2 regions of the Paracoccus sp. PAR01 genome follow, and region 2 is predicted to be linked to the other one. Evidence: riboswitches for the same ligand, from Rfam matches in the RefSeq annotation. Region 2 holds a riboswitch; the other holds the start of a gene.
What was found. Region 2 has a riboswitch for cobalamin ahead of IB235_RS04005 (TonB-dependent siderophore receptor). Riboswitches for the same ligand answer to the same signal wherever they lie in the genome.
Positions count from the first base shown of each region.

Region 1: linked by a shared signal. The riboswitch ahead of IB235_RS21400 (DUF1636 domain-containing protein) and the one ahead of IB235_RS04005 (TonB-dependent siderophore receptor) in region 2 are both predicted to bind cobalamin.

Region 1 is NZ_JACVAW010000023.1:13,415-20,946, forward strand. Features, by position in the region: gene cobN (cobaltochelatase subunit CobN) at 1-2,685, opposite strand, end outside; gene cobW (cobalamin biosynthesis protein CobW) at 2,701-3,753, opposite strand; gene IB235_RS21400 (DUF1636 domain-containing protein) at 3,754-4,116, opposite strand; cobalamin riboswitch at 4,209-4,417, opposite strand; gene cobO (cob(I)yrinic acid a,c-diamide adenosyltransferase) at 4,455-5,063, shown strand; gene IB235_RS21410 (cobyric acid synthase) at 5,092-6,543, shown strand; gene cobD (threonine-phosphate decarboxylase CobD) at 6,523-7,515, opposite strand; gene cbiB (adenosylcobinamide-phosphate synthase CbiB) at 7,506-7,532, opposite strand, start outside.
Region 2 is NZ_JACVAW010000001.1:784,059-791,590, forward strand. Features, by position in the region: gene IB235_RS03995 (iron ABC transporter permease) at 1-114, opposite strand, end outside; gene IB235_RS04000 (ABC transporter substrate-binding protein) at 111-953, opposite strand; gene IB235_RS04005 (TonB-dependent siderophore receptor) at 947-2,827, opposite strand; cobalamin riboswitch at 2,959-3,160, opposite strand; gene IB235_RS04010 (5-bromo-4-chloroindolyl phosphate hydrolysis family protein) at 3,367-4,338, shown strand; gene truA (tRNA pseudouridine(38-40) synthase TruA) at 4,338-5,126, shown strand; gene IB235_RS04020 (sugar transferase) at 5,137-5,904, opposite strand; gene IB235_RS04025 (universal stress protein) at 6,107-6,562, shown strand; gene IB235_RS04030 (CPBP family intramembrane glutamic endopeptidase) at 6,562-7,173, shown strand; gene IB235_RS04035 (NifU family protein) at 7,221-7,532, shown strand, end outside.

The DNA of each region.
Region 1 (7,532 bases), on a different contig from region 2:
CACTGCCCAGCTTGAGGCGGCAAGCCATGCCTCGCCCGCCTTGCGGCGACCGGTTTCAGAGTAATCGCCCAGAAATTCACCCATCCCCAGACCGAAACTGCCCGGAGCAGGAGCAAAAACCCGGGCCAGGTCTTGACCGCTATAGGGGTTCCAATCCGGGCTTTCGTCGCGTGCGGCCAGCGCCCGCACCGCCTGCTGGAACAGCGCGGTCAGCGTCGGGAACAGGTCGCGGAACAGCCCCGAGATGCGCAGGGTCACGTCAAGCCGGGGCCGGTCGAGTTCCGCGATCGGCAGGATCTCGATGCCCGAGACCCGCTCGCTGCCCGCGTCCCAGATCGGGCGAACGCCCAGCAGGACCAGCGCCATGGCAAATTCCTCGCCCGCCGTGCGCATCGTGGCCGAGCCCCACAGGTCAAGGATGATGCCGCGCGGCCAGTCGCCATGATCCTGCAGATGCCGCCGCACCAGCTCATCGGCCAGCAGCCCACCTTGCGCATAGGCCGCGCGGCTGGGCAGGCTGCGCGGATCGGTCGTGTACAGATTGCGCCCGGTCGGCAGCACGTCCCGGCGTCCGCGCCAAGGCGAGCCTGCCGGCCCCGGCTCGATCCGCCGTCCGGCCAGCGCGTCAAGCAGGGATTGGCGTTCAGCCTTGGCACAGGTGCGGGTCAGGTCGTCTGACCGGTCGGGCGCGCGCCCCCAGACATGCAACCCGTCGCCGAACTGGCTGTCCTTCACATCGCAGACAAAGCGGTCGATGTCGGGGATCGAGCTGGCGTCGCCCGCGATATCAAGTCCCGCGCGTGCCGCCTCATCAAGGATATCCCCGGTCAGGCGGTCGCGGCGTTTCGGATCAAGGCCGTCGGCATTCGAGAACTCGTCAAGCAGCGCCTCCAGCCGCGCCAGTCGATGCGGCGTGCCCGAAACCTGCTGCGGCGGCGGGACATGACCCAGCGTGACCGCACCGATGCGCCGCTTGGCCTGCGCCGCCTCTCCGGGGTCGTTGACGATGAAGGGATAGATCACCGGCAGGTCGCGGATCAGCGCCTCGGGCCAGCAATCCGGTCCCAAGGCAACGGATTTGCCCGGCAGCCATTCCAGCGTGCCATGCGCGCCGACATGGACCAGCGCATCGGCCTGCTGCCGCAGCCACAGGTAAAAGGCGACATAGCCATGGCGCGGGACGCGGGACAGGTCGTGATATTCGGCGGCACGTTGGCCGGGCTGTCCCCGTTCAGGCTGCAAGGCGATGATGGCCTTGCCGCGCCGGAGCGCTGCAAAGGCAAAGCCTGCGGGCGTGGCATCCGGGTCGTCCTTGGCATCGCCCCAACTGGCGGCAAGGGCGTCGCGCAGCGTTTCGGGCAGGCGTGACAGGGCGGTAAGGTAATCCGCCATCGGCCAGTGAATGCGCGCCTTGGCCAGCGAGGTCAGCTCGCTGTCGGGCGGGATGTCATGGCCCGCCTGCGCAAGGTCCTGCAGGATCGCCTCGGCCGAGGCCAAGGCGTCCAGCCCCACCGCATGGGCCATGTTCCATTCCCGTCCCGGATAGCTGGACAGGACGACGGCCACCCGGCGCTGCGGGGCGCTGGTCGCAGCCAGACGATGCCAGCCCGCCACCCGGTCCGCGATGGCCGCGATGCGCTCGGGATCGGACAGATGCATCACCCGCGCAAACTCCAGATCGGCATCGCGGGCCGCCGCCGATTTGAAGGAGGCGACACCGGCAAAGATGCGCCCGTCCACTTCGGGCATGACCACATGCATGGCCAGATCGGCGGGGGACAGCCCGCGATCCGAAGCGCACCATGCCTGCCGGTCCGAGGTCGCAAGCGCCACCTGAAACGCCGGCACCCCTGCGGAATCCAGCGGCGATGCCCCCATCTCGCCCCGCGCGGAAAAGGCCGTCGCATTGACGATTGCAGCGGGGCGCAGGTACGCCACCTGCCCCGCCACCCATGCCGCCGCCGCATGTTTCAGCGACGGCACGAACATCGTCACGGCGCGAAACCCGCGCGTATGAAAGCTGCGGATCAGGGCCGCGATCGGGTCCAGATCGCCCGCCAGCAGATAGGAGCGGTAGAACAGGATCAGGATCAACGGCTGGCTGTCGTCCGGCTGCGCGTCAGACATGACACCCGCCTCCGGCGTCCAGAAGCCTTGCTCCGGTAGCGGCGGGGCGGCATCGGTGTCTGCGACAGGCAGCCCCGCAGCCTTGGCCAGAACGCCCAAAGCGGTCAGTGCCGCGTCAGCGCCGCCGGAATCGCAAAGCGCAGCCAGCCGTGCCAGCACCGGGGCCGGAAGGGTGGATGCCGCATCCAGCCGCGGATCGGGGCGACCATCGGCGGGCAGGACCGCCAGCGCGATGCCATTGCGGCGGGCCAGCGCCTCGATCTGTTGCAAGCCATAGGGCCAATAGGCGGTGCCGCCGATCAGCCGGACCAGGATCGCCTTGGCACCGGAAAGCGTCGCCTCGACATAGGTATCGACCGAAACCGGATGGGTCAGCGCGGCGATATTCGCCAGCCGCAGCCCCGGCAGCTGACCTGCTGCGCCATGCCATGCCGCCGCGAAAGCGCCAAGGTCGCTGTCCGAGAAGGACAGCACGACCATATCCGCAGGGCTTTGACCAAGGTCACGGGGGACCTCGGTTTCCTCAAGCCCGTGGCTTTCGCGGAAGACGACATGCATGCGGGGCGGTCCCTGTCACGCGTCCAGCGGTTGCGGCAGCAGCAGGGCGCGGATCGCCTGCGCATCGATGTCGTGATGCTCTCCGATGACGACCAACCGGCCTTGGCGCGCCTCATCCGGCCGCCATGCCCGGTCGAACTGATGGCGCACCCGAGCACCCACCGCCTGAACCAGCAACCGCATCGGCTTGCCGGTGACGGCGACATGACCCTTGACCCGCAGGATGTTCTGCTCGCGCGCCAGCGCCTCGATCCGTTCGACCAGCGGCGCGGGGTCCGACAGTTCGGGGATATCAATGACCACGCTGGCAAAGTCGTCATGTTCGTGATCATCGGCCCCGTCGTGATGCGAGGGGCGCGCGGCCAGATCGTCCTCGGCCGCAGCACCTAGGCCAAGGATCACGCGCGGATCGACCGCGCCTTCGGCAACCTCAATGATCGGTAGGGCGCGGGACACCTCGGCAAGGATCACTTCACGCGCGCGGGCCACGCCATCGGGGCCGGCAAGGTCGGGCTTGGTCAGCAGCACGATATCCGCGCAGGACACCTGATCGCCGAACACCTCGGACAGCGGCGTTTCATGGTCGATGCTGTCATCGGCCAGACGCTGACGGTCGACCGCCGCGATATCGGGCGCGAAACGCCCCGCGGCCACCGCCTCGGCATCGGCCAGCGCGATCACGCCGTCCACGGTGATACGCGAGCGGATGGCGGGCCAGTCAAAGGCGCGCAGCAGGGGCTTGGGCAAGGCCAGCCCCGAGGTCTCGATCAGGATGTGATCGGGGCGGGGATCAAGCGCCATCAGCGTCTCGATGGTCGGGATGAAATCATCGGCCACGGTGCAGCAGATGCAACCATTGGCCAGCTCCACGATGTTTTCCGCCGGGCATTCCGGGATGGCGCAGCCTTTCAGGATGTCGCCATCGACACCGAATTCGCCGAATTCGTTGACCACCACGGCCAGCCGTTTGCCGCCGGGATTGCGCATCAGATGCGAGATCAGCGTGGTCTTGCCCGATCCCAGAAAGCCGGTGATGACGGTGACGGGAAGTTTCTCAAGATTGGCCATTCATTCGGTCTCCATGGGGGGAATGCGGGCGATGCAGTTCTTGCGGAAATGCAGAGGGCGGTCGCGCCATGGCACCAGCCCGTCGGGGGCCTGCACATATCTGGCCGCGCCGTCGCGGATCGCCTCCAGATGGGCCGAGGCGTCGATATTGCCGTAGACATAGGTCCAGCGCCCCGCGCCGCGCAGCGCGATGGTGCAGCCGCGCGAGCAGTTGGACAGGCATTGCACGCCGGTGACGGTGATCGTCCCGGCAAGCGCCTCGGACAGGCTGGACAGCACGGCCTCGCCGGTTACCGCCGGGTCAGCCGCGTTCTTGCAGCAGGTGCAGACCAGCAACTCGGCTGGCTTTGGTCGTATCGTCATCATCCTCACCCACCGAAGGACGGACGAGGGGAAAATGGTGACGAAACCGCCCGGAAAGGCTGCCTATCTCCACACCAGAACACCCCCGTCCGGTTACATGCATCATGGCTGGCAGGTCTCCCGGCTTGCGGATCTCGGAGGGTTGCTCCGGCGGTTGCCCTGCCTTCCCGGATGCATGCATCCAGTGGCCATGGGCTCCCTTTCCACTCACGGTCGCGGGGGCGGCTGCGCTCTGGGCCTGACGGCCTTGCGCATTCCCTTTTCACCTGTTTGCACAGGCACCAGCGGGACTGATATGGTCCAGCCCGCCAAGGACTGTCAAGCGCAAGGAACCCGACATGGACGACACCGCCACGCGCCACACCGAAAAGATGAAGCGCATCAAGGCCGCGCGCGACAAGATGATGGCGTCAAAGACCGGGGAAAAGGGCCTGATCATGGTCCATACCGGGCCGGGCAAAGGCAAGTCGTCATCGGGCTTTGGCATGGTCCTGCGCTGCATCGCCCATGGCATGCCCTGCGCTGTCGTGCAGTTCATCAAGGGCGGCCGCGACACCGGCGAACGCGAACTGTTGCGGACGCGTTTTGCGCAGGAATGCCGGTTCTTTGTCTCGGGCGAGGGGTTCACCTGGGAAACCCAGGACCGCGAACGCGACATCGCCGCCGCCCAAAACGGCTGGCGCATCGCGCGCGAGCAGATCCTTGACCCCGAAATCCGCTTCGTCCTGCTGGACGAGATCAACATCGCCCTGCGCTATGACTATCTGGACGTGGCCGAGGTGGTGGATTTCCTTCTGCACGAAAAGCCACCCATGACCCATGTCTGCCTGACCGGGCGCAATGCCAAGGCCGAGCTGATCGAGGCCGCCGATCTGGTGACCGAGATGTCGCTGATCAAGCACCCGTTCCGCGCGGGCATCAAGGCACAGCCGGGGGTCGAGTTCTGATGCAAGCCAACCCGACCGGGCGGCACTGATGGGCCGCGCATTGATGATACAGGGCACCGGCAGCAATGTCGGCAAGTCCCTGCTGGTGGCCGGGCTGTGTCGGGCCGCTCGGTTACGTGGTCTGTCCGTCGCCCCGTTCAAGCCGCAGAACATGTCGAACAACGCCGCCGTGACCCGCGACGGCGGCGAGATCGGCCGGGCGCAAGCCGTGCAGGCGTTGGCCTGCGGCCTGCCCCCGCATTCCGATATGAACCCGATCCTGCTCAAGCCCGAGTCTGAAACCGGGGCTCAGGTCGTGGTTCATGGCCAGCGTCTGACCTCGGTCCGGGCGCGGGATTATGCCGAGGTAAAGCCCCGGCTGCTGGGCTATGTGCTGGAAAGCTATCAGCGCCTGCGCGCCGCCCATGATCTGGTGCTGGTCGAGGGCGCGGGCAGCCCGGCCGAGGTCAATCTGCGCCGCAATGACATTGCCAATATGGGCTTCGCGCGGGCGGCGGATGTGCCGGTGGTGCTGGCGGGCGACATCGACCGTGGCGGCGTCATCGCGCAGATCGTCGGCACACAGGCGGTGATCGACCCGGCGGATGCGGCGCAGATCTCGGGCTTTCTGATCAACCGCTTTCGCGGCGACCCGCGGCTGTTCGATGACGGCTACCGCCTGATCGAGGCGGCGACCGGCTGGCGTGGTTTCGGCGTCTGCCCGTGGTTCCCGGATGCGTGGAAGCTGCCCGCCGAGGATGCGCTGGACATTCGCAGCCCTGCGGCGAACACTAGGGCCGGGCTGCACATCGTCTGCCTGCGCCTGTCGCGCATCGCGAATTTCGACGATCTCGACCCGCTGTCGCAGGAATCAGGTGTGCGTCTGACCATGCTGGAGCCCGGTCAGGCGATTCCGGGGGATGCGGGACTGGTCATCATCCCCGGCACGAAATCGACGCGCGGCGATCTGGCCTTCTTGCGGGCGCAGGGCTGGGACATCGACATCCTTGCCCATCACCGCCGCAGCGGCCGGGTGCTGGGAATTTGCGGCGGCTACCAGATGCTAGGGCGCTTTGTCGCCGATCCTGACGGGATCGAGGGGGCCGCGGGGACCGATCCGGGGCTGGGCCTGCTGGACGTGACCACCGTCATGACCCCCGACAAGCGCCTGACCGAGGTTGAGGCCACTCATCTGGCCACCGGACAGACCTGCAGGGGCTATGAAATCCATCTCGGGCGCAGCGATGGCCCCGATTGCGCCCGGCCCTTCGCCATGATCGGGGACAAGCCCGAAGGGGCCATCAGCGCGGATGGACGGGTCGCGGGCAGCTATCTGCACGGCTTGTTCCGCGACGATGGTTTCCGCGCCGCCTATCTGCAGGGCTTCGGCACGTCGTCCGGGTTGGGTTATGATGCGACGGTCGAGGCCACGCTGGACGCGCTGGCCAACCATCTTGAACAACATCTGGATGTCGAAGGGCTATTCGCCCTTGCCCGCTAGCGCCGTTTCCAGACGCTGCCACCCGGCCTCATCCCCCGGCAGGCCCAACCGGACCCAACCCGGCGCATAGGGGAATATCCGCGTCCAGATCCGGCGGCGGGCCAGCCGCTTCTGGGCGGCCCGCGCATCGCCGACCTCATAGGTGCGAAACAGCGGCGTGCCACCCACAAGCTGCCAGCCGGCGTTGGCCGCCGCCCGATCAAGGCGCAGGGCGTCAAGGTCCAGCCGCTGCCTTGTGCACGCCTGCCAGTCGCGATCGCCAAGCGCCGCTTTCCCGATGGCGATGGCGGGACCGCTGACCGCCCAAGGACCGGCCAACGCCGCTATTTTTGCCGCCAGCCAGGCCTCGGCCAGCGCAAAGCCCAGCCGCAGACCGGCAAGGCCGTAAAACTTGCCAAATGAGCGCAGCACCAGCAGGTTCGGTGTCCCCTCTCCCAACAGCGGGGCCAACGAAAGCTGCGTCTCGGGATCGGCGAAGCTTTCGTCGACGACCAGCAGCCCGACGCGCGCAGCCAGTCGCAGCAATTGCGCCGGATCGTGGCGCTGCCCGTCGGGATTGTTCGGATTGACCAGCACGGCCAGATCGGCCCCGGCCAGTTCCTGAAGCGTGGCGACCTCGGTCACCTCCCAGCCCTGCGCATGAAGCGCCGCGCCATGTTCGTTATAGGTGGGTGCCAGAACGCGGGCTTTGCCCGGCGCGCGCAGCCGCGGCACGATCTGGATCGCCGCCTGCGCCCCGGCCAGCGCCACGACCGCAGCGCTGGTGGCATAAGCCGCACGGGCTGCGGCCAGCAGCGCGGCCATGTCCTCGGCCACCGGCAGGGCGGTCCAGGCCGAGGCGGGGAGGGCCGGAACCGGATAGGGAACCGGATTGATGCCGGTCGACAGGTCCAGCCAGTCGCCCGCGCCGTATACCCGCTTGGCCCGGTCAAGATCGCCGCCATGATCGCGCTTAGCCAAGGTCACAGACACGCCAGAAGCCCCAGAAA
Region 2 (7,532 bases):
GCTTTGCCCGATGCCCAGCCGGGCCGGGCCGATCAGCAACGAGGCAAGGCCCAGCCCCAGCACCAGCAGGATCAGTCCCGCGAACAGCAAGGCGACACGCGGCTGACGGGTCATGGTCCGAATGCTCCGTTCGGGGCGGCGTGACGCAAGGCCCGGATGGCGTCCAGCGCGGCGGGCGTGCCGCAGGACCAGTTGTGATCCTCGATGACGGCATGGGGCTGGCGGGCGACCAGCGCATGCAGGGCGGGATGGTCCAGCAATTCCTCGGCGCGGGCATGGCCGGGATTGCGCGCGCCCAGCACCAGCAGATCGGGATCTGCGATGACCAGTTGCTCCAGCAGGATGTTCCCGCCTTCGGAAATTCCGAAATCGCCGGCGATATTGCGATAGCCCGCCGCCTGCAGAATTGCGCCCGACAGGCTGACCGGCCCGGCGACATAGCCGTTGGCGGCATAGATCGCGGCGCTGGGGGCCGGGCTTTCGAGCGGTCCCAGCGCAGCCAGCCCCTTATCGAAGCGGGTGATGGTGGCCGCAGCCTCGGCCTCGCGCCCCAGAACCCGGCCCATGCGGCGCAGGTTGTCGCGAATGTCCTGCAATTTGGTTTCCGGCGGGAACAATTCAATCGGGACGTTCAGCCGCGACAGCAGCCGCAAGGTGTCGGGCGGCGTGAAGGTCCCGGCAAGGACCAGATCGGGCTGCAGCAGAAACACTTCCTCGGCGCTGCCGCGATTGGCGGGGACATGCGCCGCCTCAGACACCATGGCCGAACTGGCCGGGTCATGCGCCAGATATGAGACCGAGACCAATTGCCCCGGCGCCGCAAGCTGCAGCGCCAACTGGTCCGTGCACAGGTTGATCGAGACGACCCGGCGCGGCGGATCGGCGAAAGCCGCCGCCGCAACCATTGTCAGGCCGCCCGCAAGGCAGGCGGCCATCAGGCGCAAGGCTACCATTTCGCCTCAAGCCCGGCATAGACCGTGCGATCCTGCGAGGCATAACCCCAGACGTCGGAATATTCCTCGTCGAACAGGTTCACCACGCGGGCGGTGGCGCGGACATTCTCGGTCAGGTCATAGCCTCCCGACAGGTTGACGGTGGTATAGTCCGACAGTTCCGCGGTTTCATACATCCCCCAGAACTGGGTGTCGTAGTTCCCCGCGACATGGCGCAGATCGGCGGTGACCCAGCCACGCCCCTCGAACAGGGCCAGCGTCGCCGACAGGCCAAGCTCGTGGCGCGGGCGGCGGATCTCGATCGAGCCGTCGGGATTTTTGGCGTCCAGATAGGTGTAGTTCAGGCCCAGATCCAGGCTGTCGGTGGCCTTGACGCGCGCGGCGATCTCGACCCCTTCGCGCGGACTTTCGCCCTCTTGGTTCACATAGGTCGCGCGCCCATCCGGTGCCCCGCCAAAGACATAGGTCACCTCATCCTCGATCCGCTCGCGGAACCAGGTCACGTCGATGGTGCCGCGGTCGCCGGGCAATTGCGCCTCGACGCCCAGATCGAAGCCGCGATTGGTTTCCGGCTTCAGATAGGGATTGCCGACAGTGAAGCTGTCATTCGAATAAAGCTCGTAATAGGACGGGTTGACCAACCCGCGCCCGCCCGAGGCATGCAGCCGGAACGGACGGTCGGGCACCTGCCATGACAGGCCAAGGTTCCAGCTGGTGAAATCCTCGAAAACCTTGTTGTCGTCGCGACGCAGCCCGGCCTGAATATCCAGACCGTTTTCCAGAAACGCGCGGTATTCCAGCGCGACCGAGGTCATCTCGCGCGTGAAATCCGGGGCCAGCGAGGATTCGTCCTTCTGCTTTTCCACCAGCAGGTTCAGCAGATGGCTGGCATCCGCGACCGCCTGCCCGTCCAAGCCATAGCTGAGACGGTATTTCCATTTCTCGGTCTCGCCACGGGTTTCGGGCGCGCCGGTATCGCTGCTTTTGAACACGCTGTCCTGATATTCCAGCCGCTGGGTCAGGCGACCGTCCAGCATGGAATATTCGCCCCAGGCCGCGCCCTGGAACTCGTTGCGGTCGAAATACAGGCCGCTGTCATCGACGATGTAGCCGTCGGCATCGGTGGCCATGTAATCGGCGCGGTCATAATCGTATTTTTCCTTGGCCCGGCGCAGACTGCCGCCAAGGCGCAGATCGTCCGTCGCCTGATACCAGCCCGACAGGCCGATGGTCTTGCGGTTGATGCCATCCTTTTCGCCGCCATCGCCCGACTGGTCCCAGCCGTGATCGTCCCGCGCCGAGAGGTTCAGCGCGATCCCGCCGCGCTCGCCGTTGTTGCTGACATGGGCCGAGGCGGCGGCCCCGTTCCCGACTTCGACCTTGCCGCCATAATGCAGCCCCGGACCGCCCTTGTCGGTGATGATATTGATCACCCCGGCCGAGGCGTTCGAGCCGTAATAGACCGATTGCGGGCCGCGCAGCACCTCGATGCGCTCGACATTGGCGGTTTCCAGCCCGCTCAGGATATATTCGTCAGCACCACCCGCGGCCTCGATCCCGTCGATCAGGATCAGGGCATGGTCGGCCTCGGAGCCACGGATGCGGACCTGCGTGTAGCTGGCACCGGTGCTGCTGACCGACACGCCGGGCATCGCACGCAGCGCGTCCTGCACGGTGACCAGCCCGCGTTCCTCGATCTCGGTGGCGGTGACGACGCTATAGGCGCGGCCATAGCCGTCGCTAGCCACAGGCAGGAAGCCTGCCGACAGGACCAGCGGGTCCAGGGTGACGGCGGGGGCGGTGTCCTGCGCCAGCGCGAAACCGGGCAGCGATGCTGCGACAAGGGCGAGATAAGAGCTTCGGTTGAGGATCATGTCCGGGGCCTTTCCTGCGCAGGCAAGCCTGCAAGTCTTGGGTAGGTTGCGGGATGGGCCGGTCATGGCGCCTCCGCAGATGGGTGAGGTTCACCGCTGCGGATGGCCGCTTCCCGGACGCGCCCCGCGCCGGAAATGGGTGATGCCTCGGCAGGTCTCCTGGCTTGCGGGTCATCGCTTGGGCCGACCTTCCCGGAACCGGTGTTCCAGTGGCGCATATGGCCCTTGCTCGCCGCTTACAGTTGCGGGGGCAGCCGCGGATTTGCCCTTGCAGGCGCACCGCATTCCCTTTTCATCCGGTGCAGGACCGGAACCGTGGCTGACTGCCTGTTCGCGCAGGACGGCGGGTCCTGTCAAGCGGACTGACGGGTCCTGCCCTTTCTTTCGCGGTGCTGTGGCCCTATATCCAGCGGGAAACCCGTCCGGCCCAGCATGAAAGGAAGCAGATGTCCCGGAAAGCGACGAAACGCCTGTCCTTCTTTCTGTTGATGGGGCTGACGCTTTACGCGTCCTTCGTGGGCGCAGGCTGAGGGCGGATCATGACCAAACGTTTCGGAGGCCGCTTCTCGCCCCTTGGTCGGGGTCAGGATGCGCAGAATGCGGCGATGACCGGCACCCGTCCGGTGCCGCGCCCGGTTCATCACCCGTTGGAATCGCGCACGCGCTGGATCACCTTCATGGCGGTCCCCTTCCTGATCAGCGCCTTCTGGCAGGGGCCGTTCGGGCTGGTCATGCATCTGCTGGCCTTTGGCGGCGTGGCCGCGGGCATGTTCCTGACCCGCGAGGGTCTGCAGGCCGAGGCCGAATATGACGCCCGCCGCGTCGCGCGCCGCCCCGCCATTCCGCGCAAGCTGTTCGGCGGCATCCTGACCGGGCTTGGCCTTGCGCTGGGGTCCTATGTGCCGGGGGCCGAACTGGGTGCCGGCATCATCGGCGTCGCAGGCGCTGTGCTGCACTGGCTGTCCTTCGGCACCGATCCGATGCGCGACAAGGGCATGGAGGGCATCGACAGCTTCCAGCAGGACCGCGCCGCCCGCATTATCAGTGAGGGCGAGGCCCATCTGAAGGCCATGCAGGACGCCATCCTGCGCACCGGCGACCGCCGTCTGGAAGCCCGCGTCGGCATGTTCGCCGCCACCGCGCGCGAGCTGTTCGCCCGCATCGAGCAGGACCCCGGCGATATCGCCGCCACCCGTCGCTATCTGGGCGTCTATTTGCAGGGCGCGCGGGACGCGACGGTCAAATTCTCGGACCTGTACGTGCAGACCCATGACGCCCGCGCCCGTCAGGATTATGAAACTCTGCTGAACGATCTGGAAAGCCAGTTCGCCGCCCAGACCCGCAAGCTGGTCGAGGGTGGCCGCACCGATCTGGACATCGAGATCGGCGTGCTGCGCGACCGTCTGGCGCGCGAAGGTATCCTGCGCCCCGCCGCCCCGCCCGAGCTGGAAACGCCGATGACCATGGATGATCTGCTGATCCCCCGCGAAAGCGAAAAGCAGCGCCGCTGATGCCTCGCTATGCCCTGTTGATCGAATATGACGGCACGCCCTTTGCCGGCTGGCAGGCGCAGGCCGACCAGCCCAGCGTGCAGGGTGCCATCGAAACCGCCTTGGCGCGGCTGGATGCCGGTTTCGCGGCAGGCGCCCGCATCGCCGCCGCCGGACGTACCGATGCCGGGGTGCATGGAACCGGACAGGTCGCCCATGCCGATCTGCAGCGCGACTGGGACCCGTTCCGCCTGTCCGAGGCGCTGAACTGGCACCTGAAGCCCGCCCCCGTCGCCATTCTGGCCGCCGTCCGCGTCGAGGATGATTTCCACGCCCGGTTTTCAGCCCATGAGCGGCGCTATATCTTTCGCCTGACCTCGCGCCGCGCGCCCGTGACCCATGACCGGGGCCGGGTCTGGCAGGTGCTGAACCCGCTGGACGCCGATGCCATGCGGCAGGGTGCGGCGCATCTGATCGGCCTGCATGATTTCACCACCTTCCGCTCGACCATGTGCCAGTCGAACAGCCCGGTGAAAACGCTGGACGAGATCCGCATCGAGGAGCATCAGATCCCGCAGGGCCGCGAATATCGCTTCTACCTGCGGGCCCGGTCCTTCCTGCACAATCAGGTCCGCTCGATCGTCGGCACGCTGGAACGCGTCGGCGCGGGATCGTGGTCGCCCGACCGCGTGGCGGATGCGCTGGCGGCACGTGACCGTGCGTCATGTGGGCCGGTCTGCCCGCCTCAGGGGCTGTATCTGTCGGGGGTGGGCTATCCGCAGGACCCGTTCGGGATCGACCGCGCTTAACCCCAGAGAATCACTCGGCCGGCATCTGGTTTTTGACTCGTGCCCGTTTTTTCGACGGGGCAACCTGATCCGAGGGCAGCCGACGACGGCCCCGACCCTGCCAGTTCGGGACCAGCACCGTCATCACCGTATGCCAGATGATCCACAGATCCACGCGCAGGCTGCGGCGACGCTGGTAGATCAGGTCCAGCCGCAGCTTGGTCGGCAGGCAGCGCCGGTAATAGGCGGCCTCGGTCGCTTCGGCGGTCTTGCAGCGCGCCATGATGCGGTCTTCATGCGCGTGATAGATCATCGTCGCAAGGCCGGTGACACCGGGCCGATTGCTCAGCACCTGATTATACAGCGCCGGGAAACGCTCGACATATTCGGGCAGCGGCGGGCGCGGGCCGACAAAGCTCATATCGCCGCGCAAGATATTGAAAAGCTGAGGTAATTCATCCAACCGCGAGCGACGCAGGAAGCGACCGACGCGGGTGATCCGCCAATGCTTATGCGCCCCGGTTGCGCCGAAATCATCCGCCTCAAGCAGCATGGTGCGGAACTTGAGCAGGTTGAATTTCTCGCCCGGCGCACGCATCCGCGGCGCGACGTAGAACAGCGGGCGTCCCTGACTGACCAGCAGCACGATCGCCACCGCGAGGATCACCACGGAAAGCGGCACAAGCAGCAGGATCGCAAAGAAAATATCGAAGGCGCGCTTGCCGAAGGTCATGCCAACGCGGCATCCCTGACCTTCTTCGGCAATCCATGACAGGTCTACGCCCGATGGCGTATCCACGGAACGGTCATGACGTCTGCCCCAATCGTGATGAATTGTCACAGCGCGGTCCCGTGTAAGTGGTCAGCTCGTTAACGTTTGTGCCTTAACATAGGGCATCCAAATTGAAAATGCGCGCAAGGGTGAAAGCGCGACAGACTTGCGTGAGCGTGTCCTTTCGGCCAGTCTTTGCCAATCTGCAGGCCAGACGGACGGGACGAAGATGCGGAAATTCCTGGTTTTTCTGGACGATTCGCGGGAATGCCTGAACGCGATCCGCTTTGCGGCGATGCGCGCCGCGAAAACGGGCGGCGCAGTTCAGGTGCTGGCGGTGATTCCCGCCTCTGAGATTCAGCACGGAATGGGCGTCGCCGAGGTCATGCGCGCAGAGGCTTACGAGCGAATCCGTGCCCATTTCGAGGTCTTCGCCAAATGGATGCGCGACCGTCCGGGGGTCGAGCCGGAACTGATCGTGCGCGAGGGTGAGCCGGGCAACGAACTGCTGGCCCAGTTGAACGACGACCCCGAGATCGGCGTCATCGTCCTGGCCGCCTCGGTCGAAAGCACCGGACCGGGACCGCTGATTACCCGCCTCATGCGCGAGATGGCGACCCTGCCCTGCCCGATCACCATCGTGCCCGGCGACATCTCTCGGGAACGGCTGGAACAGATCACCTGATGGATCGCGGGCTGGCGCTGGCGGCGCTGGCTGCCATCCCGGCACTGGCGGCGCTGTTTTACGGGCTGGCTCAAGGCGGGATGCGCCCGCTGACCGCCTGCCTTGTCGGGCTTTGCGCATATTGGCTGCTTTTGCTGGCGGCGCTGCATAGGCGCCGGGATTGGTCCTTGCACCTGCGCTGGCCGGGCTGGCGCGCCGCGTTGCCGCTGGCGGCCTTGACCGCCAGCGCGGCCATCTTCGGCGGATCGGCGATCCCGCAGCTTTCGCCGCATGTGCTGGCAACCGTGCTGATCGCGGCCTGCATCAATGGCACGCTTGAGGAAGCCTTTTGGCGTGGCGCGCTAGTTCCACGTGCCCGTTGGCAGGCGGCCGTACCCGCCGTCGGGCTGTTCACGCTGTGGCATCTGGCCCCTGCCGCCGCCATGGCCGCGCTGGATGCCAAGGGCGGGGTGCCGGGTCTGCTGATCGCTGCGGCGCTGCTGGGCATTTGCGCAATGGCGACGCGGCTGGCCTCGGGCAGCGCCGGCTTTGCGGCGCTCTGCCATGTGGCCATCAACATCTGCACCTTTGCAGTGCTGGCCGCGACAAATGGAAGCGCGCGTTTTCCTTGACTCATACCCCCCTCAATCCCCATATCGCGCATCAAAGGAGCGCGCCCATGTTCATCCAGACCGAAACCACCCCGAACCCTGCCACGCTGAAGTTCCTGCCCGGCGAAACCGTTCTGGGAACCGGCACCGCCGACTTCCCCGAGGCCGAGGCCGCCGCGCCCAGCCCGCTGGCCCGCCGCATCTTTGCCGTGCCCGGCGTTGCTGGCGTCTTCCTCGGCTCGGATTTCGTGACCGTGACCAAGGCCGATGGTGCCGTATGGGACCATCTGAAGCCTTCGGTTCTGGGCGCGATCATGGAGCATTTCCAGTCCGGCGCCCCGGTCATGGAAGGCGCTGCGACCAGCGGCCATAACGATCAG